Regions from separate parts of the Kitasatospora sp. NBC_00374 genome, predicted to be linked through region 2. Evidence: riboswitches for the same ligand, from Rfam matches in the RefSeq annotation. Region 2 holds a riboswitch; each other region holds the start of a gene.
The links. Region 2 has a riboswitch for S-adenosylmethionine ahead of OG871_RS03325 (putative leader peptide). Riboswitches for the same ligand answer to the same signal wherever they lie in the genome.

Region 1 (7,573 bases), 4.1 Mb from region 2:
CGGCGTCCTCGACCAGCGACACGACGGCGGCGTCCGCGACGTCCCGGGCCGTCAGGTCGGCGAGGATCAGCGCCCGGGCGCTGTGCAGTGCGGCTTCGATCTCAGGACTGGCCATCCGCCCATTGTCCCGCAGCTCACCGCGGCCCCGGAAACCCCTCGGTGGCCAGCTCGACCCCGAACGGCTCCGGCAGCGCGACCGGCTTGCCGAAGGGCGTGCGCAGGCTCTGCCGGTAGGCGCCGTTGACCGGCTCCGAGAACAGCGTCACGGTCGGGCCGTGCTCGTCGAAGCGGTCGATCAGCAGGTGGTGCGGGACGGGCGCGTGGGCGTAGGCCCAGAGCTTCCTGGTGCGGTCGTGCCGCGCGTTGCCGGAGGAGGTGATCTCGACGGCCAACAGGATCTCGGCGGCGTCGACCGGGTCGGCGTCGGTGCGGTCCGACTGCCTGAGCAGCGCCTTGTCCACGACCACGAGATCCGGCACGTAGACCCTCTCCGACTGCACGATCTCGACGCCGAGAGTCTGGTAGGCGCCGATTTCCGGCGGGAGGCAGCGCACCAGGGCGTCATGAACCTCGCCGGCGATCAAATTGTGGCCCTTGCCGGGCGGTGGCACCAGGACGATCTGCCCTTCCTCGATCTCGGCGCGCCAGCCCTCCGGGACCTCCAGTCCCCTCCAGGTGTCCAGCAGGTAGGTCCAGTTCCGTTCCGACTCCACGGCCATCGCGGTCCCCCCTTCTCCCGCATGACGCTGCTCGCCCTCACCGTAGCCGCGCTCCGAGGCGCCGGGACCGTTCATGCGCCCAGCGTCGCACGATCGGGTGAGACGGGGCGAGAACGCCGCGAGGGCGGCCTCCCCGTGGGGAGACCGCCCTCGCGGACGATCAGAACTCGCCGATCCTCGAAGGAGGATCAGAAGTCCATGTCACCGCCCGGCATGCCGCCGCCGGCCGGCGCGCCGGCCTTCTCGGGCTTGTCGGCGATGACGGCCTCGGTGGTGAGGAAGAGCGCCGCGATGGAGGCGGCGTTCTGCAGCGCGGAGCGGGTGACCTTGGCCGGGTCGATGATGCCCGCGGCGATGAGGTCGACGTACTCGTTGGTGGCGGCGTTCAGGCCGTGACCGGCGGGGAGGTTGCGCACCTTCTCCACCACGACACCGCCCTCGAGGCCGGCGTTGGTCGCGATCTGCTTGATCGGGGCCTCCAGCGCCACGCGGACGATGTTGGCACCGGTGGCCTCGTCGCCCTCGAGCTCCAGCTTGTCGAACGCGACACTGGCCTGCAGCAGCGCGACGCCACCACCGGCGACGATGCCCTCCTCGACGGCGGCCTTCGCGTTGCGGACGGCGTCCTCGATGCGGTGCTTGCGCTCCTTGAGCTCCACCTCGGTGGCCGCGCCGGCCTTGATGACGGCGACGCCGCCGGCCAGCTTGGCGAGGCGCTCCTGGAGCTTCTCGCGGTCGTAGTCCGAGTCGCTGTTCTCGATCTCGGCACGGATCTGGTTCACGCGGCCGGCGACCTGGTCGCTGTCGCCGCCACCGTCGACGATGGTGGTCTCGTCCTTGGTGATGACCACCTTGCGGGCGGAGCCCAGCAGGTCGACGCCGGCGTTCTCCAGCTTGAGGCCGACCTCCTCGGAGATGACGGTGCCACCGGTGAGGATGGCGATGTCGCCGAGCATGGCCTTGCGGCGGTCACCGAAGCCCGGGGCCTTGACGGCGACGGACTTGAAGGTGCCACGGATCTTGTTCACGACCAGGGTCGACAGGGCCTCGCCCTCGACGTCCTCGGCGATGATGACGAGCGGCTTGCCGCTCTGCATGACCTTCTCCAGCAGCGGGAGCAGGTCCTTGACCGAGCTGATCTTGGAGTTGGCGATCAGGATGTACGGGTCCTCGAAGGACGCCTCCATCCGCTCCAGGTCGGTGGCGAAGTAGGCCGAGATGTAGCCCTTGTCGAAGCGCATGCCCTCGGTGAGCTCGAGCTCCAGACCGAAGGTGTTGCTCTCCTCGACGGTGATGACGCCTTCCTTGCCGACCTTGTCCATCGCCTCGGCGATGAGCTCGCCGATCTGGGTGTCGGCGGCGGAGATGGAGGCGGTGGAGGCGATCTGCTCCTTGGTCTCCACGTCCTTGGCCTGGGCGAGCAGCTGGTCGGAGACGGCCGCGACGGCCTTCTCGATGCCGCGCTTCAGGGCCATCGGGTTGGCGCCGGCCGCGACGTTGCGCAGGCCTTCCTTGACCAGGGCCTGGGCGAGCACGGTGGCGGTGGTGGTGCCGTCACCCGCGACGTCGTCGGTCTTCTTCGCGACCTCCTTGACGAGCTCCGCGCCGATCTTCTCGTAGGGGTCCTCGAGCTCGATCTCCTTGGCGATGGAGACACCGTCGTTGGTGATCGTGGGGGCGCCCCACTTCTTCTCAAGGACGACGTTGCGGCCCTTGGGGCCAAGCGTCACCTTGACGGCGTCGGCAAGCTGGTTCATCCCGCGCTCAAGGCCGCGGCGAGCTTCCTCGTCAAACGCGATGATCTTTGCCATGTGAAGTGGTCCTCCGGGACGCGATCGACTGCATCGGACCGAAGGGTGCCCGCGACGGACGGCCCTGCGAGCGGGGGTCCTGTCCCCTACCGCTCCCGGGAGGCCTCACCGACCCGATCCGTTTGTCACTCTCGTACCGAGAGTGCTAACGCCAATGATTAGCACTCTCGGGTGGCGAGTGCAAGCCCGATCGCGGGGTGTCCCGAACATGGCGGCAGGCCCGCACGGGGATGCCGTACGGGCCTGCTGCCGATGATCTGTGGCCGCCAGCTCGTTGACCGAACCGAGGCTCCACAGGTCGAAGAGGTCACGCAACCAGCGCGCGGACCATGTCCGCCTGCGGACCCTTCTGCCCCTGGGAGATCTCGAACTCGACCCGCTGGCCCTCCTCGAGGGTGCGGTAGCCGTCCATCTGGATCGCGCTGTAGTGGACGAACACGTCCGCACCACCGTCGACCGCGATGAAGCCGTAGCCCTTCTCGGCGTTGAACCACTTGACGGTGCCCTGAGCCATTCCGAACTCCCCTTGTGCTGTGCTGGCCCTTCACGGACCCGCAGGGTGCGGGTCCAGAGGTCTGGAAGGCCGGCCCGGGGAACCCCCCCTGGGCGCAGCCGTGCACGCCGCAGACCACCGCACCGAGGCCCGAAAGGGGAACCGGAACGCGGGTGAATGCGTCGACCGCGGCTGAATGTATCCGGACATGCGCCCTCTGCAACAGGCCCTACTTTTGGGCAAATGCTACGGGCCGCAGGGGATATGACGGGATGAAAGCGGCACTAGTGTGCAATTGACGCCGGACATCGCGGACCAATGCCACAAATCGCCGGAATAATTCTGACGGCGGCCTGACAGTTCGGCGCTGCGCTTCGTCGCACCGGTCTCAGCGAGCGGACAGCCGCTGCGTACCCGACCGGAGGGCGGGGGCGGGCCGACTCGAATCGGCCTCGAATACCCCGGTGTCACGCACTCTATACCCAGCCACGTGGGCAAATGTCCGCCGGCAACGCCGAGAGCCGTCGCCGGGCCCGGAATTTCCGCATTCCGGTCCTGACGACGGCTCAGGGGTGCTAAGCGCACCCGGGAAGAGGGGCGTCCGCCGAGGTCAGCAGCCGCCGGCCACCGCCGGGATGATGGAGACGGCGGCGCCGTCCTTGATCTCGGTCTGCAGGCCGCCGTCGAATCGCACGTCGTCGTCATTGACGTACACGTTGACGAATCGGCGCAGCTGGCCGGCGTCGTCCAGGATCCGGGCCGAGATGCCCGGGTGGTTCTGCTCCAGGTCGCCGATCACCTCGGCCAGGGTGGCGCCCTCGGCGGCCACCTCGGCCGAGCCGCCGGTGTAGGTGCGCAGAATGGTGGGGATGCGGACGGTGGCGCTCATGGGCGTCTACTCCTTGCTGCGGGGTGGTGGGGGGCTCAGACGGAGGCGAGGCCGGCGGCGCGGAAGGACTCCAGGGTCGGCCGGATGGTGGCGGTCAGACCGGCGTCGGAGACCGCGTCCAGGGTCTTCAGGCCGTCGCCGGTGTTGATCGCGACGGTCTCCTTGGACGGGTCCAGCTGTCCGGTCTCGACCAGCTTCTTGAGCACGCCGACGGTGACGCCGCCCGCGGTCTCGGCGAAGATGCCCTCGGTGCGGGCCAGCAGCCTGATCGCCTCGACCACCTCGGCGTCGGTGACGTCCTCGACGGCGCCGCCGGTACGGCGGGCGATGTCCAGCACGTACGGGCCGTCGGCCGGGTTGCCGATCGCCAGCGACTTGGCGATGGTGTCCGGCTTGACCGGGCGGATCACGTCGTGGCCGGCCTTGAAGGCGGCGGAGACCGGGGAGCAGCCCTCGGCCTGGGCGCCGAAGATCCGGTACGGGCGGTCCTCGACCAGGCCGAGCTTGATCAGCTCCTGCAGTCCCTTGTCGATCTTCGTGAGCTGGGAGCCCGAGGCGATCGGGATGACGATCTGCTCCGGCAGCCGCCAGCCGAGCTGCTCGCAGATCTCGTACGCCAGGGTCTTGGAGCCCTCGCCGTAGTACGGGCGGAGGTTGACGTTGACGAAGCCCCAGCCCTCGCCGGCCGGGTCGCCGATCAGCTCGGAGCAGAAGCGGTTCACGTCGTCGTAGTTGCCCTGGATGCCGACCAGCTCGCCGCCGTAGACACCGGCCATCACGACCTTGCCCTGCTCCAGGTCGTGCGGGATGAAAACGCAGGACTTGAAGCCGGCCCGGGCCGCCGCCGCGCCCACCGCGCCCGCCAGGTTGCCGGTCGACGAGCAGGACAGGGTGGTGAAGTCGAAGGCGCGCGCCGCCTCGATGGCGCAGGCGACCACCCGGTCCTTGAAGGAGTGGGTCGGGTTGCCGGAGTCGTCCTTGACGTGCAGCTGGGCGGTGAAGCCGAGCTCGCGGCCGAGGTTGTCGGCCTTCACCAGCGGGGTCCAGCCGGGGTTCAGGTTCGGCTTGGACGCGACGTCGGCCGGGACGGGCAGCAGCGGGGCGTAGCGCCAGATGGAGGCCGGGCCGGACTCGATCCGCTTGCGCAGCTCCTCGGCCTCGTAGGAGCCGAAGTCGTAGGCGATCTCCAGCGGACCGAAGCACTCCACACAGGCGAAGCTCGGGCCGAGCGGGGTGCGGGCGCCGCACTCGCGACAGGACAGCGCGGCGGCGGGGCCGAGGTCGACGACGGCGACAGGGGTAGCGGTAGCCATGATGGCGGAGGCCTCTCTCCTCATCTTCCCCGTGACGCGGGCGCGCCACAGGACGGAATTGGCACCTGTCCCGCCGGGGCCTCGACCTGACGGTCAGTTAGCCGGACGAGAAGGTTGCCGGGACGTCGACGGGCCGTTCCCTCAGTCCCTCTGGATGAGCAATGTGGCGCGCGGCGTTGGAGCCGACAGCGCGTTTGTGGTCGTGCGCGGCGACCCACCCCGACGTGCGAGGGTCGGATCGCATTACCAAGACTGTATCCGAAGGCCCCGGTACCACCCCATGGCGTCCGACACCCGAGACGGCGTCGCCCATTCCGAGGAGCGAGACCTTGCCCGACCAGCCCAGGCCCGACGTGCTGCCCGAGGTGGCGTCCTGGCTGCGCCGCCGCTCCTGGACGGCGGGCGACCGGCCGGTCGCCTCGCTGCTCGCCGCGAAGCGCGCGGCGGGGGCGGCGGGCTCGGTCAGCGTGGTGCTGCCCGCGCTGGACGAGGAGCCGACCGTGGGCGAGATCGTCTCGGCGATCCGCGAGGAGCTGATGGAGCGGCTGCCGCTGGTGGACGAGCTGGTGGTGGTCGACTCCGGCTCGGTGGACCGCACCGCCGAACGGGCCGCGGCCGCCGGGGCGCGGGTGGTGCACCGGGACGAGATACTGCCGCGGCTGCCCGCCGAGCCCGGCAAGGGCGAGGTGCTCTGGCGCTCCCTGCTCGCCACCCGCGGCGCGATCGTCTGCTTCATCGACGCCGACCTGCGCGAGTTCGACCCCGCCTTCGTCACCGGGATCATCGGTCCGCTGCTCACCGATCCGGCAATCCAGCTGGTCAAGGCCATGTACGACCGGCCGCTGGAGACCGAGGGCGCGGTGGTCCCGGCCGGCGGCGGCCGGGTCACCGAGCTCGTCGCCCGCCCGCTGCTCAACCTGCACTGGCCGCAGCTGGCCGGCTTCGTCCAGCCGCTCGGCGGCGAGTACGCGGCCCGCCGCTCCCTGCTGGAGCGGCTGCCGTTCCCGACCGGCTACGGCGTCGAGCTCGGCCTGCTGGTGGACGCCCTGGACACCGTCGGCCTGGACGCGCTGGCCCAGGTCGACGTCGGCGTCCGGCACCACCGCCACCAGGACGGCCAGGCGCTCGGCCGGATGGCCGCCACCATCTACCGCACCGCCCTGGAGCGGCTGGACCGCACCCACCGGCTGAAGGCCGGGGACGGCCTGGTGCACCCGCTGCTCACCCAGTTCTCCCGGGACCCGGTCACCCGGGACTTCACCGCCCACACCCATCCCGTCGGCGCCGTCGAGCGCCCCCCGATGCGGACCGTCCCCGAGTACCGGCGGCTGTTCCCGTGACCGAGCGGCGCGCCCCGGCGCCGTGCTGAGTGGTTTGCACACCGGGTGTCGCGGCAAGCTTGGCAGTATGGCCGATCACGCGTCCGCACGTTCGAATCAGCCCGGCGCCGCCCCGATCCTGGTGGCCTCCAACCGCGGCCCGGTGTCCTTCACCAGCGAGGACGACGGTTCGCTGACCCTGCGCAGAGGGGGTGGCGGCCTGGTCTCCGGCCTCTCCGCGATCGACGACCCGAGTGCCGTCTGGGTCTGCGCCGCCCTCGGCGAGGCCGACCGGACGGCCGCCCGGCAGTCCCCCGACGGCCGCCTCGACCTCGGCGGCTTCGACGTCGGCGGCCAGGCCGTCCGCATGCTGGACATCGATCCCGGCACCTTCGCCCGCGCCTACAACGGTGTGGCCAACTCGACCCTCTGGTTCGTCCACCACCTGCTCTACGACACCCCGGTCTCGCCCACCTTCGACGACCGCTTCCGCCGCGAGTGGGAGTCCTACACCGCCTACAACGCCGCCTTCGCGCAGGCACTGGCCGCCGAGGCCGCCCCGGGCGCCGCCGTCCTGATCCAGGACTACCACCTGTCGCTCGCCCCCGACCTGCTCCGGGCCCTGCGCCCGGACCTGCGGATCGGACACTTCTCGCACACCCCGTGGGCCCCGCCCGAGTACTACCGGATGCTGCCCGACGACGTCGGCGCCGCCGTCCTCACCGGCATCCTGGGCGCCGACCGGGCCGGCTTCCTCACCCGGCGCTGGGCACTGGCCTTCGCCGACTGCTGCGCCGACCTGCTCGGCGCGGAGATCGACCGGGACGCCCTCACCGTGACGCACGCAGGGCGCACCACCCGGCTCGGCGTGCACGGCCTGGGCGCCGACGCCGACTTCCTGCGCGAGCGGGCCCACCGGCCCGACGTCGACGCCCGGCTGGCCTCGCTCAAGGAGGCCGTCGGCGACCGCCGGACCATCGTCCGGGTCGACCGCACCGAGCTCAGCAAGAACATCGTCCGCGGCCTGCT
Region 2 (7,573 bases):
AGACGCCCTCGTGGAGCGCCTGCCCGAAGCCGGGACGTTCATGTACGTGCGCGGTCCGGCCGATCACCGAGCAGGGCGAGCCGACGCGCGCAGGTCACGCACCACCGGACGGCCGACACCCTACCCATGCCCCCCGGCCGACCGGGCCCGGCTCGCCGGGCCGGCAACGGGCTGTGACCCGGTCGGCCGGGGGTGGCTCTCCCGGGGCCTGCCCGGCCCCTCGCGGGGCTGATCCGCGAGGGGCAGGGAAGCCCCCGGCGCCTACCCTTCGGGGCCGAGTCGCTGCGCGCCCCGGGGGAGGTGCACCCCGGCGCCTTCGACGAAGCGCCCGAGCCTCGCCAGCCGGACCAGCCCGGCGGACCCCGTCCGTACCCGCCGGCGGGAGGCGCGGACCAGTGCGACCCCGCCGTGGCGCGGTGCGGTGGTGGCGGGTCGGCGGCGCACCGCGGTCGTCGGCTCTCCCGCGGGCGGCTCGGGGGAGCGGGGGGCGGGCACGAGGGCGATGGGGAGGTCACGAAGCGTCATGAGGGTCTCCGTCTGCTGGACCTGGGAGCAGCGGGCGGTGCCCCCGGGGACCAGCAAACGCGCCGCCCTCCGCGTGATCAATGCGTATCCGTCACCCATTGCCCCGCCGGAACCCTAGGTACCGGCCCTGGCGCGGCCGCCGGGCCGGCACCGAGGAGGCGAGTCTGACTGGATTCCTCGGCCCGGTCTGCGAGGATTCCCGGACACCCCGGCCCGGACGTCGAGGTCGGGGCACGCCCCGGTCGAAGGAGAGTTCATGGCGGGTCAGTTCGAGGCCACGGTCGAGGTCGGCCGGCCCATCGAGGAGGTCTTCGCGTTCCTCGCCGACGGCGAGAACGACCCGAAGTTCAGTCCGCGAGTGCTGCGGATCGAGAAGACGCCGCCCGGCCCGACGGCGGTCGGCACCGTGTTCACCAGCACGGTCAAGGACGCCGGTATGAAGACCGGCCGGCAGTTCCGGATCACCGAGCTGGTGGCGCCGACCACGGTCCGCTGGGCCGAGATCTCCAAGAACATCGTGACGGCCGGCGACGGTGGCTACGACCTGGAGGCGCTCTCGGAGAACAGCACCCGGGTGCGGATCTTCAACACCCTCGAAGGCCACGGTATCGGCAAGCTGCTGGTCGGTTTCGCGCTGAGCGCCGCGCGCAAGGACGCCGACGCCTTCGGCCTGCGCATCAAGGCAGCCGTCGAGGCGTCCTGACCCGGCCAGCACCCCGGCGAGCATCCCGGCAGGGCCGCGCGGGCGCAGGTCAGCGGCCGAAGACCTCGTCCGCGGACATCCAGCCGGTCTCGCTGCGGCCGTCAACGACCCACCGCCGGTGGGCGGCCGCGGCGAGCGCGTGCGCCCGGGCCGCACGCTCGCCCGGGCTGCCCGCGGCTGCCAGCTGATCGGCCGTCAGCACCCGGACGACGTAGTCGTCGACGCTGAGCCCCGCCTCGGCGGCGGCCGAACGGACGGCTTCCTCCAGCTGCTCCGGCAGCTCCACACGGGTGGACATGACGCTCACGATAGCCGCTGCCCCCGGCCGCGAACACCGCCTCGGGCGGGATCGGGCCGGCCGGCCGGCGGCACCCGCGAGCGGCCTCGAACCGGTGGTCGGGCGGATCGCGGGTGTTCGGGGTGCGACACTGAGACATGATCGACGATCGCACCCCCCTCGGGCTGCACTTCTCCGAACCCTCCGCCGACGCCCCCGTGGCGGCGACGGCTCCCCGGCCGCTGCCGGTCGACCGGGCCGTCTTCCAGCCGCCGGAGGAGGACGCGCCGCCGCCCGGTCCGGCTCCCCGGGTCCCGGCCGCCCGAGGCCTGACCTTCTCCGCCCCCGGCACGCAGGACTGATCCCCGCCGGTACCCGCATCCGCCCGCGCCGGCCGGTGCGGGTCCGGTCCGAGGGCACGCCGCGCCGGCGCGGCTCGCCGGAGCCGCCGCGCCGGGCCGGGAACGCCGCCCGGAGGCCGGTCTCCTGACGGCGTTTCGACGACAACGTGTCGACATCCACAAAAAATCTTGGTCCTATGGCTACCCGCGGGTAACCCTGGTGCTCCATCCTGCTCCCGACCCTCGACATGAAGGAGCACGGACATGCAGCACCTCCGCCATCGCCGCAGGACCCTCGGCGCCGCGGCCGCCGTGGGAGCGACGCTCGCGCTGACGGCCACCGCCCCGGCGGTCGCCGCGCAGCCCGCGGCGGCCCCGGCCGCCTCGGTGCAGGCGCTCGGCAAGCCCGACGTGCCGTACGCGACCTGGCTGAAGGACGTCCAGGCCGTGGCCGACCAGGCCGACGCCTACCTCAAGGTGCGGGTGCCGTCCGCCCCGGCGGGCGAGCGCCCGGCGATCGTCCTGGACATCGACAACACCTCGCTGGAGACGGACTACTCCTTCGCGCTGCCGACCCCCGCGATCCAGGCCGTCCGGGACGTGGTCAGATCCGCGAGCGCCCGCGGTGTGAAGGTCTTCTTCGTCACCGCCCGTCCGGGGTTCATCGACTGCATCACCAGGTACAACCTGACGGCCGTGGGATACCCCGTCGACGGCCTGTACGGCCGCTCCTTCGTGGACCTGTTCCAGGAGACCGGGACCTTCAAGACTGCCAAGCGCGCGGAGATCGAGAAGAGCGGCTACACGATCGTCGCGAACATCGGCAACAACACCACGGACCTGGTGGGCGGCCACGCCGAGCGGACCTTCAAGCTCCCGGACTACGGCGGTCAGCTGTCCTGACCCCGCGGCACACGGGTGCGCCGGTGGGCCGACCCCACCGGCGCACCCGTGCGTCCGGGCCGGGCGGCGGCGGGGGCAGCCACTTGCGCCGGCCGGCCGGCCTGACGGAAGCTTCACTGCGGCAGCCGCGCCCGCTCCCCGGACCGGGCCGCCGCCCTCCCGGTCAAGCGGGGCGCACCAATCTCCGACCTGCTGGGAAGGAGGCCGCGGTGGCGGTCTACGAATCGGTCGACGACGCGATCGGCGGGACGCCGCTGTTCCGGCTCACCCGGCTCGGCGAGGGTATCGCCGCCCCGATCTACGCCAAGGTGGAGTTCCTCGGCATCGGCGGCAGCGTCAAGGACCGCGCCGCGCTCTCCATGGTGCTGGCCGCCGAGCGCGACGGGCTGCTGCGGCCGGGCGGGACGATCATCGAGGCGAGCTCCGGCAACACCGGGATCGGTCTGACGATCGTCGGCCGACGCCGCGGCTACCGGGTGATCGTCGGCGTCTCCGACCGCTCCTCCCGGGAGAAGTCGGACATCCTGCGGGCCTACGGCGCCGAGGTCGTCCTCGCTCCGGCGGCCCTGCCGAAGCAGCACCCCGACCACCTGTTCAACGTCGTCCGGCGGCTCGCCGCCGAGATCCCCGGCGCCTGGCTGGCGAACCAGTACGACAACCCGGCCAACCCCGACGCGCACATCCGGACCACCGGCCCGGAGATCTGGGAGCAGACCCGCGGCCGGGTGACCCACTTCGTCGCCGGGATCGGTACCGGCGGCACCATCAGCGGCACCGGCGCCCACCTCAGGAAGGTGTCCGGCGGCCGGGTCACCGTGGTCGGCGCGGACCCAGAGGCCTCGGTCTACGCCGGGGGCGACGGCAGCCCCTACTTCGTCGAGAGCATCGGCCACTTCGTCCACCCGGAGACCACCGACGACCTGTGGCCGCAGTCGTTCCACCCCGAGGTGGTGGACCGCTTCGAGCGGATCCCCGACCGGGAGTCGCTGCTGACCGCCCGTCGGCTGGCCCGCGAGGAGGGCCTGCTGGCCGGCCCGTCCTCGGGTACGGCCGTGGCGGCCGCCCTGCGGGTGGCGCGCGAACTCGGGCCGGACGACCTGGTGGTCGTGCTGCTCCCGGACTCGGGGCGCTCCTACCTCTCGAAGGTGTTCAGCGACGACTGGATGCGGGACTGGGGCTTCCTGGAGGAGCCGCGCACACCCGAGGACACCGAACCGACCGTCCGCGCCCTGCTCGACGCACCACCGGTCCCCGGCGCGGGCCTGCCCGCGCCGACCGCGGACACCCCGCTCGGCGAGGCGCTGGCCGTCCTGCGCGGCGCGGCCTGCGCCGTGGCCCCGGTGGTCGCCGCCCGACCGGACCGCCCGCACGGGATCAGCGCCACCGAGATCGTCGGATCCGTCAGTGCCGCCGGGATCGAGGCAGCCCTCGCCGAGGGCCGGGCCCGCCCCGGGGATCCGCTCCGCGACCACCTCGCCGGACCGCTGCCGACGGTCGGCATCGGCCGGGCGGTCTCCGAGGCGTACCGGGCGCTCGGCCCGGACCACCCCGCCGTCGTGGTCCTGCTCGACGGCCGGGCCGTCGCGGTCGTCCCCCGCGAGCGGCTGCGCGCCGCCGCGGCGACCTGACCCAGCCGTGAGCATCACGCACCGGCGCCCCGCTCCGGCCTGACGACCGCTCAGCCCGGTCGTCCCCGAAGGGCATTGCGCAGGCCGGTACCCGCGGGATAGCGTCGAGGCAGGTGACGAGCGTCAGCGACAAGCCCTGGCTTGCTGACCGGCAACCCTCCCACGCGGCGGGGTGCTCCAGGTGATGACCAGGCGGAGCCGCACCGGCTCCGCAAACGCGAACCGTGACGCGGCCGAGGCCCGTCCGGGCTCCGGGGAGGTGACCGCAGTGCGTGCCGTACCCGACCGCGCCGCCACCGTCACCCTCGACCCCCGCGGGCCCCGCGTCCACCTCTACGGACGCCAGCACATCGACCTGCAGAGGGTGGCCGGCACACTCTGTCCCCGCTGACCTGACTCCCCGTCGACGCACCCGTCCCAGGGATCACTGCGTCCGTTCCCGGTCGATCAGGAAGGCAGCTCCGCCATGCCCGCAGCCGTACCCGCCCCCCTCCCGCCGCTCCACCTTGCCGTCGCGCTCGAAGGCACCGGCTGGCACCCCGCCTCCTGGCGGGAACCGGACGCCCGCCCGCGTGAACTGTTCACCGCCGGCTACTGGGCCGACGCCGTCCTGGAGGCCGAGCGCGGCCTGCTGGACTTCGTCACCTTCGAGGACTCCCTGACCCTGCAGAGCACCCGCCACGGTGAGCCGGACGGCCGCACCGACCAGGTCCGCGGGCGGCTCGACGCCGTCCTCACCGCGGCCCGGGTGGCCCCGCTGACCAGGCACATCGGGCTGGTACCGACGGTGGTCACCACCCACACCGAGCCGTTCCATATCTCCAAGGCGATCGCCACCCTCGACTACGTCAGCACCGGCCGGGCCGGCGTCCGCGTCCAGGCCTCGCTGCGCGCCGACGAGGCCGCGCACTTCGGCCGCCGCTCCTTCCCGGTGATCCGGCCCGACCAGCACCAGGACCCGCAGGTCCAGGAGTTGATCGAGGAGACCTTCGACGAGGCCGCCGACCACGTCGAGGTCGTCCGGCGGCTGTGGGACAGCTGGGAGGACGACGCCGAGATCCGGGACGCGGCCACCGGCCGCTTCGTCGACCGGGCGAAGCTGCACCACATCGACTTCGAGAGCCGGCACTTCGCCGTCCGCGGCCCGTCCGTCACGCCGCGGCCGCCGCAGGGCCAGCCGATCGTCACCGCGCTCGCCCACGCCACCGTCCCGTACCGGCTGATCGCCCGCTCCGCCGACCTCGGCTACGTCACCCCGCACGACACCGACCGGGCCGCGGCGATCGTCGCCGAGATCCGTGCCGAGCAGCGGGCGGCCGGCCGGGCCGGGGAGCCCCTGCACCTCTTCGGCGACCTGCTGGTCCTCCTCGACGACGACCCGGCCACCGCACGAGCCCGCCGGGAGCGGCTCGACGCCCGCCTCGGCGAGCCGCTCACCAGCGACGCCGAGATCTTCGCCGGCACCCCCGCCCAACTCGCCGACCTGCTCCAGGAACGCCAACGGGCCGGCCTGACCGGATTCCGGCTGCGCCCCGCGGTGACCGGCCACGACCTCAGGGCGATCACCCGCGGTCTCGTCCCGGAGCTCCAGGCCCGCGGTGCCTTCCGCCGCGCCTACGAGGCCGACACCCTGCGCGGCCTGCTGGGCCTCACCCGCCCCGCCAACCGCTACGCCGCCCGCACCGCAAGCGCCTGAGCCGGAGGGAACGCACCACCATGGCCAGGCCCCCCAAGCAGATCCACCTCGCCGCGCACTTCCCCGGCGTCAACAACACCACCGTCTGGAGCGACCCGCAGGCCGGCAGCCACATCGAGTTCAGCTCCTTCGCCCACTTCGCCCGTACCGCCGAGCGCGCCAAGTTCGACTTCCTGTTCCTCGCCGAGGGGCTGCGCCTGCGCGAACAGGGCGGCGAGATCTACGACCTGGACGTGGTCGGCCGCCCCGACACCTTCACCGTGCTGACCGCGCTGGCCGCGGTGACCGAACGGATCGGCCTGGCCGGCACCATCAACTCCACCTTCAACGAGCCCTACGAGGTCGCCCGGCAGTTCGCCAGCCTCGACCACCTCTCGGCCGGCCGCGCCGCCTGGAACGTGGTCACCTCGTGGGACGCCTTCACCGGCGAGAACTTCCGACGCGGCGGCTTCCTCGCCGAGGAGGACCGCTACGCGCGCGCCGAGCGGTTCCTGCGCACCGCCGGGGAACTGTTCGACTCCTGGTACGACGACGAGATCCTCGCCGACCAGCAGTCCGGGGTGTTCCTGCCCGACCCCGACGCGGGCCGGTTCCGCCACCACGACCAACACTTCGACATAGCCGGGCAGTTCAACGTCCCGCGCAGCCCGCAGGGCCGGCCCGTGGTCTTCCAGGCAGGCGACTCCGAGGAGGGCCGCGAGTTCGCCGCGGCCACCGCCGACGCCATCTTCAGCCGGCACGGCACCTTCGACGCCGGCCGGGCCTTCTACACCGACGTCAAGGGCCGCCTCGCCCGCCACGGCCGCACCCCGGACGAACTGCTGATCCTCCCCGCGGCGACCTTCGTGCTCGGCGACACCGACGCCCAGGCCCGCGAACTGGCCCACGAGGTACGGCGCAGCCAGGTCAGCGGACAGACCGCGATCAAGATCCTGGAGCAGGTCTGGAACCGCGACCTGTCCGCCCACGACCCCGACGGCCCGCTCCCGGCGATCGACCCGGACCCGGGCGAACACACCCTCGCCCGCGGCCGCGCCAGCGTGCGGATGGTCAGGGACCCGCTGGCCACCGCCAAGGAGTGGCGGGAACTGGCCGAGGCCAAGGGGCTGTCGATCCGCGAGCTGGTCATCGAGACCACCGGCCGTCAGACCTTCGTCGGCTCCCCGGCCACCGTCGCGGACGCCATCGACACCTTCGTCCAGGCCGACGCGAGCGACGGCTTCATCCTCGTGCCCCACCTCACCCCCGGCGGGCTCGACGAGTTCGCCGACACCGTCGTCCCGCTGCTCCAGGAACGCGGTGTCTTCCGGCGCGAGTACGAGGGCGGCACGCTCCGCGACCACCTCGGCCTGACCCGGCCGCCCGCGGCCCCCGCCACCAGGACCAAGGAAGGGCCGACGCTGTGAAGTTCCTCGCCATCACCCTGATCGTGCACGCCCCCGATCCCGTCACGGGCGTGCAGAAGCCCACCACCGAGCGCTTCCGGGAGGTGATCGACAA
Region 3 (7,573 bases), 1.9 Mb from region 2:
ACCGCGGTCGCTGCTGCAGCGGTCAGCACGGTCACCCGTGCGCGGCTCGGCTGCTTCGGACGGCGGTGGGAGGCCAAGGGGGTTGCTCCTTCTTCCTGCTGGACTCACTCGAATGAGCGAAAGTCCGGAATATAGGTTTGACGCCAGACCCTAGTGAAGATCATGCTCCGGCGCCACTCCCCTACCGGAACGAACTTCCTACCCGCCACGGGATTTCACGCGATGGACACAACCAGGCCACCGGCGGTTGACGGGAGATCAGCCGAATCACGCCCGGGCCAGGCGGTTGAGCAGCAGAACCGAGGCCACCGGACGGGCACCGGCCTGGCGGACACCGTCCGCGACCTCCTTGTCGGTGGACACCACCACCACCGGACGTCCCTGCGGCTCCGCACGCACCAGACGCCGGATCAGCTCGTCCGCCGTCTCGCCGGTCCGGCTGAACCGCACCCGCACCCCGCGCGGCGGCGCCATCATCACCGGAACGTCCAGATCCTGCCCGTCGAAGACACAGGTCACCTCGGCCTGCGTCCGCTGCGCCAGCATCGCCAGCCCGCCGAGCAGCCGCAGCCGCTGCTGCTCCAGCGGCAGCGCCGGGTAGCCGGACTTGGTCACGTTGTACCCGTCCACCACCAGATGGACCTGCGGGATCGCCAGCAGCTGGTCCAGCAGCGCCGGGTCGTCCTCCGCCAGGCCGCGCCTGGCCACGTCGTTCGGCGAGGCCGACACCGGGGCCACCGCGTCCACCAGGTCCGCCGGACGCAGCTGGGCGACCGGCAGCGCCAGCTCCCGCTGCAGCCCCTGCGCCGAGTGCAGCACGGTGTCCAGCAGCAGCCGCAGCCGCATGTCCTCCACGGTGCGGCCCTCGCGCGCCGAACGGCGGCCGGCCTCGACCGCCGTCTCCAGCTCGGTGATCCGGTGCTTCAACCGCCGGGCCTCGCTCTCCGCGGCGCTGCGCTCGGTCGCACCCGCCGTCCGCAGCGCCTCCAGCTCGCCCTGCAGCTTGCGGCTCTCGGCCTGGGCCCGCCGGGTGTCGCTCTCCAGGCTGCGGACCCGCTTGCGCAGCGACTCGGCCTCCTTGCGGACGCCCTCCGCCTCGGCCCGCTGCCGGTCCAGGTCGGCCCGCGCGGTGGCCCGCACCTCGGCCAGCTCCTCCTGGAGCTTCTCCACCAGCCGGGCCGCCTCGGCGGCGGCGCCCTCGGCGCCGGCCCGCTCGACCTCCTCGCCGGCCTCGACGACCACGCGCGTCCAGCCAACCGTGCGCAGCAGGTAGGCGCCGGCGGCGACGTCCATCGGGTCGGCAGCGCCGGGGACGGTGCCCGACTCCAGGGCGGTCACCAGGTCCGGCTGGCCGAGCCGCAGGCGGTCGGCTATCCGCAGCCGGAAGACCGGGTCGGCCTCCAGCGCGGCGGCCAGCGCCGTACCCGCGTACTTCGCCCGCCGGGCGGGGGTGAACTTGGCGTACTGGCGCAGCGAGGCGGGCAGGTCGGCGGACGGGATGCCGCCCAGCGCGTCGGCCGCCAGTCCGACCACCCGGCGGCGGACGCCCTCGGGCAGCGGACGGTCCAGGTGCTCGGGCGCGGCCTTGGGGCCGTCGTCGGCCACCGCCTCGCCGCCGGGCACCGCCTCGCCCTCGGGCGCCGCCTCGTCGGCCTCGGTCGCGGGGACGGTCTCGTCCGTGCCGGGGAGCACCGGCTCCGCAGCGGGCTGCTGCCCCTGCGGCTCGGCGGGCCCCCTCGCTGCGTCCACCACGTCCTCGGCTCCGATCCTGGTCCGGCGGGGTCCGTACGGCCGTCTGCCGCCGCCCCGGAACTCACCGCTCTCTGCAATTGTCCCGTCTACCGTGCCCCACCGACAGCACGCCACACATCGGTGCCGGGCGGGCCGGGCCGGGACCCCGCGGGGATCCGGCCCGGCGGTCGGCTGCCGGGGCCCGGCCGGGTCAGGCCCCGGGCTCTTCCCCGGCGCTCTCCGGGGTGCTCTCCTCGGCGCCCGGACGGGCCACCAGCTCGACCTGGTCGACGGCGTTGCACCAGCGGCAGCGCACCGACTCCAGGGTCTCGCTGAGCACCTCGGTCTCCTCCACCTTTGACTCGCCGGCCAGGTCGAAGTGCAGGTACTCGACCACACGGGCCGACCGGGTCACGTCGAAGCGGGTGAGGTTGCCGCACAGCGTGCAGCGCCAGCGGGTCTCGGCGGTGGGGGCGGCGATGGTCATCGAGGTCCTCTCGGATGGTCCCTGTTCCGGGCCCTCAAGCCTATTGCCTGCGCCTCGGCGCGCGATCACCGGCCACCCGCGAACATCCGTTCACCCGTACGCGGTAACCACGGTGTCGCCCGCCCGGCCCGGAGGAATGCTCCGGGAATGGCGCTCCCCGTTCTCGCCCGGGTCGGCCGTCCGCGCGCCGCCCTGCCCGGGCGGCCGCCGGTGGTCACCTTCACCCTGATCGCGCTGAGCGCCCTGGTCCTGCTGTGCGGCCCCAGCTTCGGCCTGAACCCGGTCTACGGCACCGGCGACGCCCGGGTCTGCGCCGAGCAGCGGTACGAGCAGCGCTGGGGCGCGGTGCCGGTCGAGCTGCTGGAGCGGCACCCGCTGACCGCCGGTCAGCTGCGCGCGCTGTCCCCCGCGACGGACGGCTGCGAGCTGCTGCCGACCCCCGGCAAGAGCCCTGTCCTGTCGGTGCTGACCTCGCTGTTCGTCCACGCGGGCTGGCTGCACCTGCTCGGCAACATGCTGTTCCTGTTCGTCTTCGGCCCCGGGGTGGAGGAGCGTCTGGGACGGGTCAGGTTCCTGCTCTGCTACCTGGCGATCGGTTACCTGGCCACCTACGGCTACGCGCTGGCGGAGGCGCACTCGGACGAGGCGGTCCGGGCCCTGGTGGGCGCCTCGGGGGCGATCGCCGGGGTGCTCGGTGCGTATCTGCGGCTCTTCCCGAGGGCCCGGGTCACCACCCTGGTGCCGGTGCTCCTCTTCCTCCCGCTGCGCTTCCCGGCCTGGCTGGTGCTGGGCCTGTGGTTCGCCCTGCAGTGGTGGTCGGTCCGGGCCGGCGGCTCCGGGGTGGCGTACCTGGTGCACGTGATCGGCTTCGCGACCGGTTGGCTGATCGCCTGGGCCGGGAGTGCGCGAGGCAGCAGACGGCCCACCTGACGGCGGATACGCTGGGCCCGTCCCCTCACACAGGAGCCCAGCCGTGATCACCGCGATCGTCCTCATCAAGACCAGCGTCGACCGGATCCCCGAGATCGCCGAGGCGATCGCCGCGATCGAGGGCGTCAGCGAGGTCTACTCGGTCACCGGAAGCTACGACCTGGTGGCGATGGTCCGTGTGCGGCAGCACGAGGACCTGGCCGAGGTGATCCCCGGCCAGGTCAACAAGGTGCCCGGGGTCGAGCACACCGAGACCCAGATCGCGTTCCGCACCTACTCCCAGCACGACCTCGAGGCCGCCTTCGCCCTCGGCCTGGAGTAGCCAGGGGCGGAGCGTCCGCGGGCCGGCGGGCGGCTAGCCGCGCGCCGGCGACAGCACGTCCGCCACGCAGCGGCCGCCCTCGTTGCGGTAGCTCCAGCGGGCCCCGTCGGTGACCAGCTCGCGGACGGCGCCCAGGAAGCGGTCCAGGTGCTCGTCGGGGGTGCCGGCGCCGAAGCTGACCCGGATCGCGTTCAGGCTGCGCTCGCCGGGCAGCGAGGCCTCCGGCGCACCGCACTCGGACGGCGCCGCCTCCTCCCCGCCGAGCAGGGTCCGCACCAGCGGGTGGGCGCAGAACAGGCCGTCGCGCACGCCGATGCCGTACTCGGCGGAGAGCGCGGCCGAGAAGTGCGAGCTGTTCCAGCCCCGCACCACGAACGAGAGCACGCCGACCCGGGCCGCGTCGGTGCCGAACAGGCTGAGCACCCTGACCTCGGGGATCTCGGCCAGTCCGGCCTTCAGCCGCTCGATCAGCTCCTGCTCGCGGGCCTGGAGCGCGTCGAAGCCGGCCTCGGTGAGCGCCCGGCAGGCGGAGGCGATGGCGTAGGCGCCGATCACGTTCGGCGAGCCGGCCTCGTGCCGGGACGGCCCGCGGTGCCACTCGACGGCCACCGAGCCGTCCGCCTCGCGGGCCACGGTACGGCTGGCGCCGCCGCCGGCCAGGTACGGCTCGGCCGCGTCCAGCCAGTCGCTGCGGCCGGCCAGCACGCCGGCGCCGAACGGGGCGTAGAGCTTGTGGCCGGAGAAGGCGATCCAGTCGACGTCCAGCTCGCGGACCGACACCCGGTGGTGCGGGGCCAGCTGCGCGGCGTCCAGGACGATCCGGGCACCGTGCCGGTGGGCGGTCTCGGTGAGCTCGGCGACCGGCCACAGCTCGCCGGTGACGTTGGAGGCACCGGTGACGCACAGCAGCCGCGGCCCGTCGGGGTGCTCGGTCAGTGCGGCGTCCAGCGCGGCGACCGCCTCGGCGTGCGAGCGGGGTGCGCGCAGGTAGTGGACGGTGACGCCCTCGCGGCGCCAGGGCAGCAGCGAGGCGTGGTGCTCGGTCTCGAAGGCGAACACCCGGGTGCCGGCGGGCACGGCGGCGGCCAGCAGGTTGAGCGAGTCGGTGGTGGCCCGGGTGAAGACCACCTGGTCGTCCTCGCGCAGGTCGAGGAAGTCGGCGACGGTACGGCGGCTCTGCTCGAACAGGTCGGTGGAGAGCTGGGAGAGGTAGCCGGCCCCGCGGTGCACGCTGCCGTAGTAGGGGGCGTAGGCGGCGACGTCGTCCCAGACCCGCTGCAGGGCGGGGGCGCTGGCGGCGTAGTCGAGCGCGGCGTAGGTGACCTTCTCGCCGCCGACCAGCGGGACCTGGACGTCGTGGCCGAGGACGGCGAGCGGGGCGCGGAGACCGGTGGAAACAGTCACGGGGTGCACTCCTCCTGGGAAAGGACCCCGGGAGTGCGATGCCGGAAGTCCGCGCTTGCCACGCGGACGGATCGCCGAGTGGCCCGGTCCTCACCCAGGGCACCCCGCCACGGACGGAGGGTTGCCGGACAGCAAGCTGGGGCTTGTCGCTGTCACTCATGACCTGGCACGGACTCTAGGCCAGCATCCGGAGAGTGGTCAAACACCGTTCCGGCATTCGGACGCGGCGGGGCCCGCCGAGCAGGCTGCCCGGCGGGCCCCGTCGGATCCGGTCAGTCGCGGGCCGTGGCCTCGACCCAGTGCTTGAGGGTCGCCGCGGCCGCGCCGGAGTCGATCGCCGCGGCGGTCCGCTCGATGCCGGCCGCGAGCTGCTCGGCGAGCGGGGCGTCGGTGAGGTCGAGGGCGACCAGCGCGGCGGCGCTGTTGAGCAGGACGGCGTCCCGGACCGGGCCGCGCTCCCCGGCCAGCAGCCGGCGCACCACGCCCGCGTTGTACTCGGGATCGGCGCCGCGCAGCGCCTCCAGGCCGACCAGGTCGATGCCGACCTCCCTCGGGTCGAAGGAGCTCTCGGTGACGCGGCCCCCGTCGACCAGCCAGATCCGCGAGGTGGTCGAGATGGTCAGCTCGTCCAGGCCGTCGTCACCGCGGAAGACCAGGGCGGTGGAGCCCCGCCGGGCGAGCACGCCGGCGATCAGGCCGGCCAGCCGGGTGTCGAAGCAGCCGATGGCGTGCGCGGTGACCTTGGCCGGGTTGGTCAGCGGGCCGAGGATGTTGAACGCGGTCGGCACCCCGAGGTCGCGGCGGGCCTGCGCGGCGTGCCGCATGGCGGGGTGGAACTTGGCGGCGAAGCAGAACGTCAGCCCGGTCTCCTCGGCCACCTCGGCGACCCGGCGCGCGCTCAGGTCGAGCCGGATGCCGAGCCGCTCCAGCACGTCGGAGGAGCCGCTGGCCGAGGAGGCGGCCCGGTTGCCGTGCTTGACCACCTTGGCGCCGGCGGCCGCCGCGACGATCGCCGACATGGTGGAGATGTTGACCGTCTTGGCCCGGTCGCCGCCGGTGCCGACGATGTCCACCGCCGGGCCGGGGATGTGCAATGGCTCGGCGTGCGCGTACATCGCGTCGACCAGGCCGGAGACCTCCGCCACCGTCTCGCCCTTGGCCCGCAGCGCGACCATGAAGCCGGCCACCTGCACCGGGGTGGCCTCGCCGGTCATGATCCGGTCCATCGCCCAGGCGGTGTCGGCCTGGGCGAGGTCCTCCCCCTTCAGCAGTGCAGTCAGGACGTCCGGCCAGGTGCGGACCACCTGCGCGGGGTCGTCGCCGCCGTTCGCAGGGTGCACGTTCACCATGGCTGACTCCAGCTCTCATCGGTACATCACCATCAGGTCGGAGTCAGCCTAGCGAGCGGCGCGGGGCGCGCGCCGGAATCTCGGGACGGCTTCTCTCCTGCTGAGACGACCGGTCGAACCGGGGCCGTGGGGATCGGCGCGCCTACCGGTGCGCCGGGGTCCGCCGGGCGATCCGGGCCCGCAGCAGCGTCGCGGCGGACTCGGCCAGCGCGACCGGGTCGACCGGGTGGGACACGGCGGCGTCGGCCCGGCTCCAGGCGGCCAGCCAGGAGTCCTGCGGGCGCCCGATCAGCACCAGCACGGGCGGGCAGCCGTAGATCTCGTCCTTGAGCTGCCGGCCGAGGCCGAGCCCGCCGGCCGGTGCGGCCTCGCCGTCCAGCACGCAGAGGTCGACACCGCCCTTCTCCAGCGCCCGCAGGACGGCGGGGGTGGTCGCGCACTCCAGGTACTCGATCTCCGGGAGGTCGGCGGCGGGCCGGCGGCCCAGCGCCAGGGTGACCTGCTCGCGGGTGTTGCGGTCGTCGCTGTAGACGAGAACGGTGAGCGTCTCGTCGGTCGTGTGCGCCATGGGCCCTGCTCCCGGGTGCTCGTCCCCATTAATAGGTGTCGTGCGTGTCGGCTCCGCGCGACCCGGTGTGACCCGGACCACGTTCACCTCGGATGCTACTCCCGCCCACCCCTCGTGGTGAGCCCCTGACGCGATCTCGCTCAAGCCGCCGCGCCCGTCACTCACCCTCCCGGGCGTAACGGCGTCACCCTCTCCGCCGCGGACCACCCGGACGGCTCTGCCGGTACACCTCCAACGAACGCCGGGCACCGGGGGACACGCCGGGCAGACGAGTGGTGGACCCCGGTTCGGGGCCGTCGAACAACCGTCAGAAATCGGACAACGCCCAGCGAGCGGCACCCGGGGGCCGCCGGGCCGAGTCCATCGGGGCATACCGCACGCACCGGACACTCCGAGGGAGACCCCCCGACGTGAAGACGGAATAAGGGACCGACATAATGTCCGTCGTGGCGACAGCAACAGCAACAGAAACCGGACACGCGCACGGAGCGGTCAACAGGCCGAACCTGGTCAGCGTCGGAACCATTGTCTGGCTGAGCTCGGAGCTGATGTTCTTCGCGGCCCTGTTCGCGATGTACTTCACGCTCCGCTCGGTCAAGGGCCCAGAGTTCTGGACCGAGAAGGCGAGCGCGCTCAACGTGCCGTTCTCCTCGGTGAACACCACGATCCTGGTGCTCTCTTCCCTCACCTGCCAGCTCGGCGTCTTCGCCGCCGAGCGCGGTGATGTGAAGAAGCTCCGGTCGTGGTTCGTCATCACCTTCGTGATGGGCGCGATCTTCATC

Region 1: another riboswitch for S-adenosylmethionine. It lies ahead of thrC (threonine synthase); the one in region 2 lies ahead of OG871_RS03325 (putative leader peptide).
Region 3: another riboswitch for S-adenosylmethionine. It lies ahead of OG871_RS11735 (aminotransferase class V-fold PLP-dependent enzyme); the one in region 2 lies ahead of OG871_RS03325 (putative leader peptide).

What each region holds. Positions count from the first base shown of each region.
Region 1 is NZ_CP107964.1:4,769,309-4,776,881, reverse strand. Features, by position in the region: gene OG871_RS21555 (hypothetical protein) at 1-115, opposite strand, end outside; gene OG871_RS21550 (Uma2 family endonuclease) at 135-719, opposite strand; gene groL (chaperonin GroEL) at 908-2,530, opposite strand; gene OG871_RS21540 (cold-shock protein) at 2,838-3,044, opposite strand; gene OG871_RS21535 (ubiquitin-like small modifier protein 1) at 3,634-3,912, opposite strand; gene thrC (threonine synthase) at 3,948-5,225, opposite strand; SAM riboswitch class I at 5,243-5,386, opposite strand; gene OG871_RS21525 (glucosyl-3-phosphoglycerate synthase) at 5,579-6,565, shown strand; gene OG871_RS21520 (trehalose-6-phosphate synthase) at 6,633-7,573, shown strand, end outside.
Region 2 is NZ_CP107964.1:716,843-724,415, reverse strand. Features, by position in the region: gene OG871_RS03355 (hypothetical protein) at 262-525, opposite strand; gene OG871_RS03350 (SRPBCC family protein) at 782-1,228, shown strand; gene OG871_RS03345 (hypothetical protein) at 1,278-1,526, opposite strand; gene OG871_RS03340 (hypothetical protein) at 1,664-1,867, shown strand; gene OG871_RS03335 (HAD family acid phosphatase) at 2,111-2,749, shown strand; gene OG871_RS03330 (pyridoxal-phosphate dependent enzyme) at 2,959-4,377, shown strand; SAM riboswitch class IV at 4,490-4,601, shown strand; gene OG871_RS03325 (putative leader peptide) at 4,646-4,768, shown strand; gene OG871_RS03320 (LLM class flavin-dependent oxidoreductase) at 4,844-6,073, shown strand; gene OG871_RS03315 (NtaA/DmoA family FMN-dependent monooxygenase) at 6,094-7,479, shown strand; gene OG871_RS03310 (LLM class flavin-dependent oxidoreductase) at 7,476-7,573, shown strand, end outside.
Region 3 is NZ_CP107964.1:2,620,921-2,628,493, forward strand. Features, by position in the region: gene OG871_RS11710 (NlpC/P60 family protein) at 1-77, opposite strand, end outside; gene OG871_RS11715 (NYN domain-containing protein) at 268-1,623, opposite strand; gene OG871_RS11720 (hypothetical protein) at 1,943-2,218, opposite strand; gene OG871_RS11725 (rhomboid family intramembrane serine protease) at 2,366-3,148, shown strand; gene OG871_RS11730 (Lrp/AsnC ligand binding domain-containing protein) at 3,192-3,470, shown strand; gene OG871_RS11735 (aminotransferase class V-fold PLP-dependent enzyme) at 3,504-4,874, opposite strand; SAM riboswitch class IV at 4,921-5,038, opposite strand; gene trpD (anthranilate phosphoribosyltransferase) at 5,147-6,223, opposite strand; gene OG871_RS11745 (hypothetical protein) at 6,366-6,791, opposite strand; gene OG871_RS11750 (heme-copper oxidase subunit III) at 7,229-7,573, shown strand, end outside.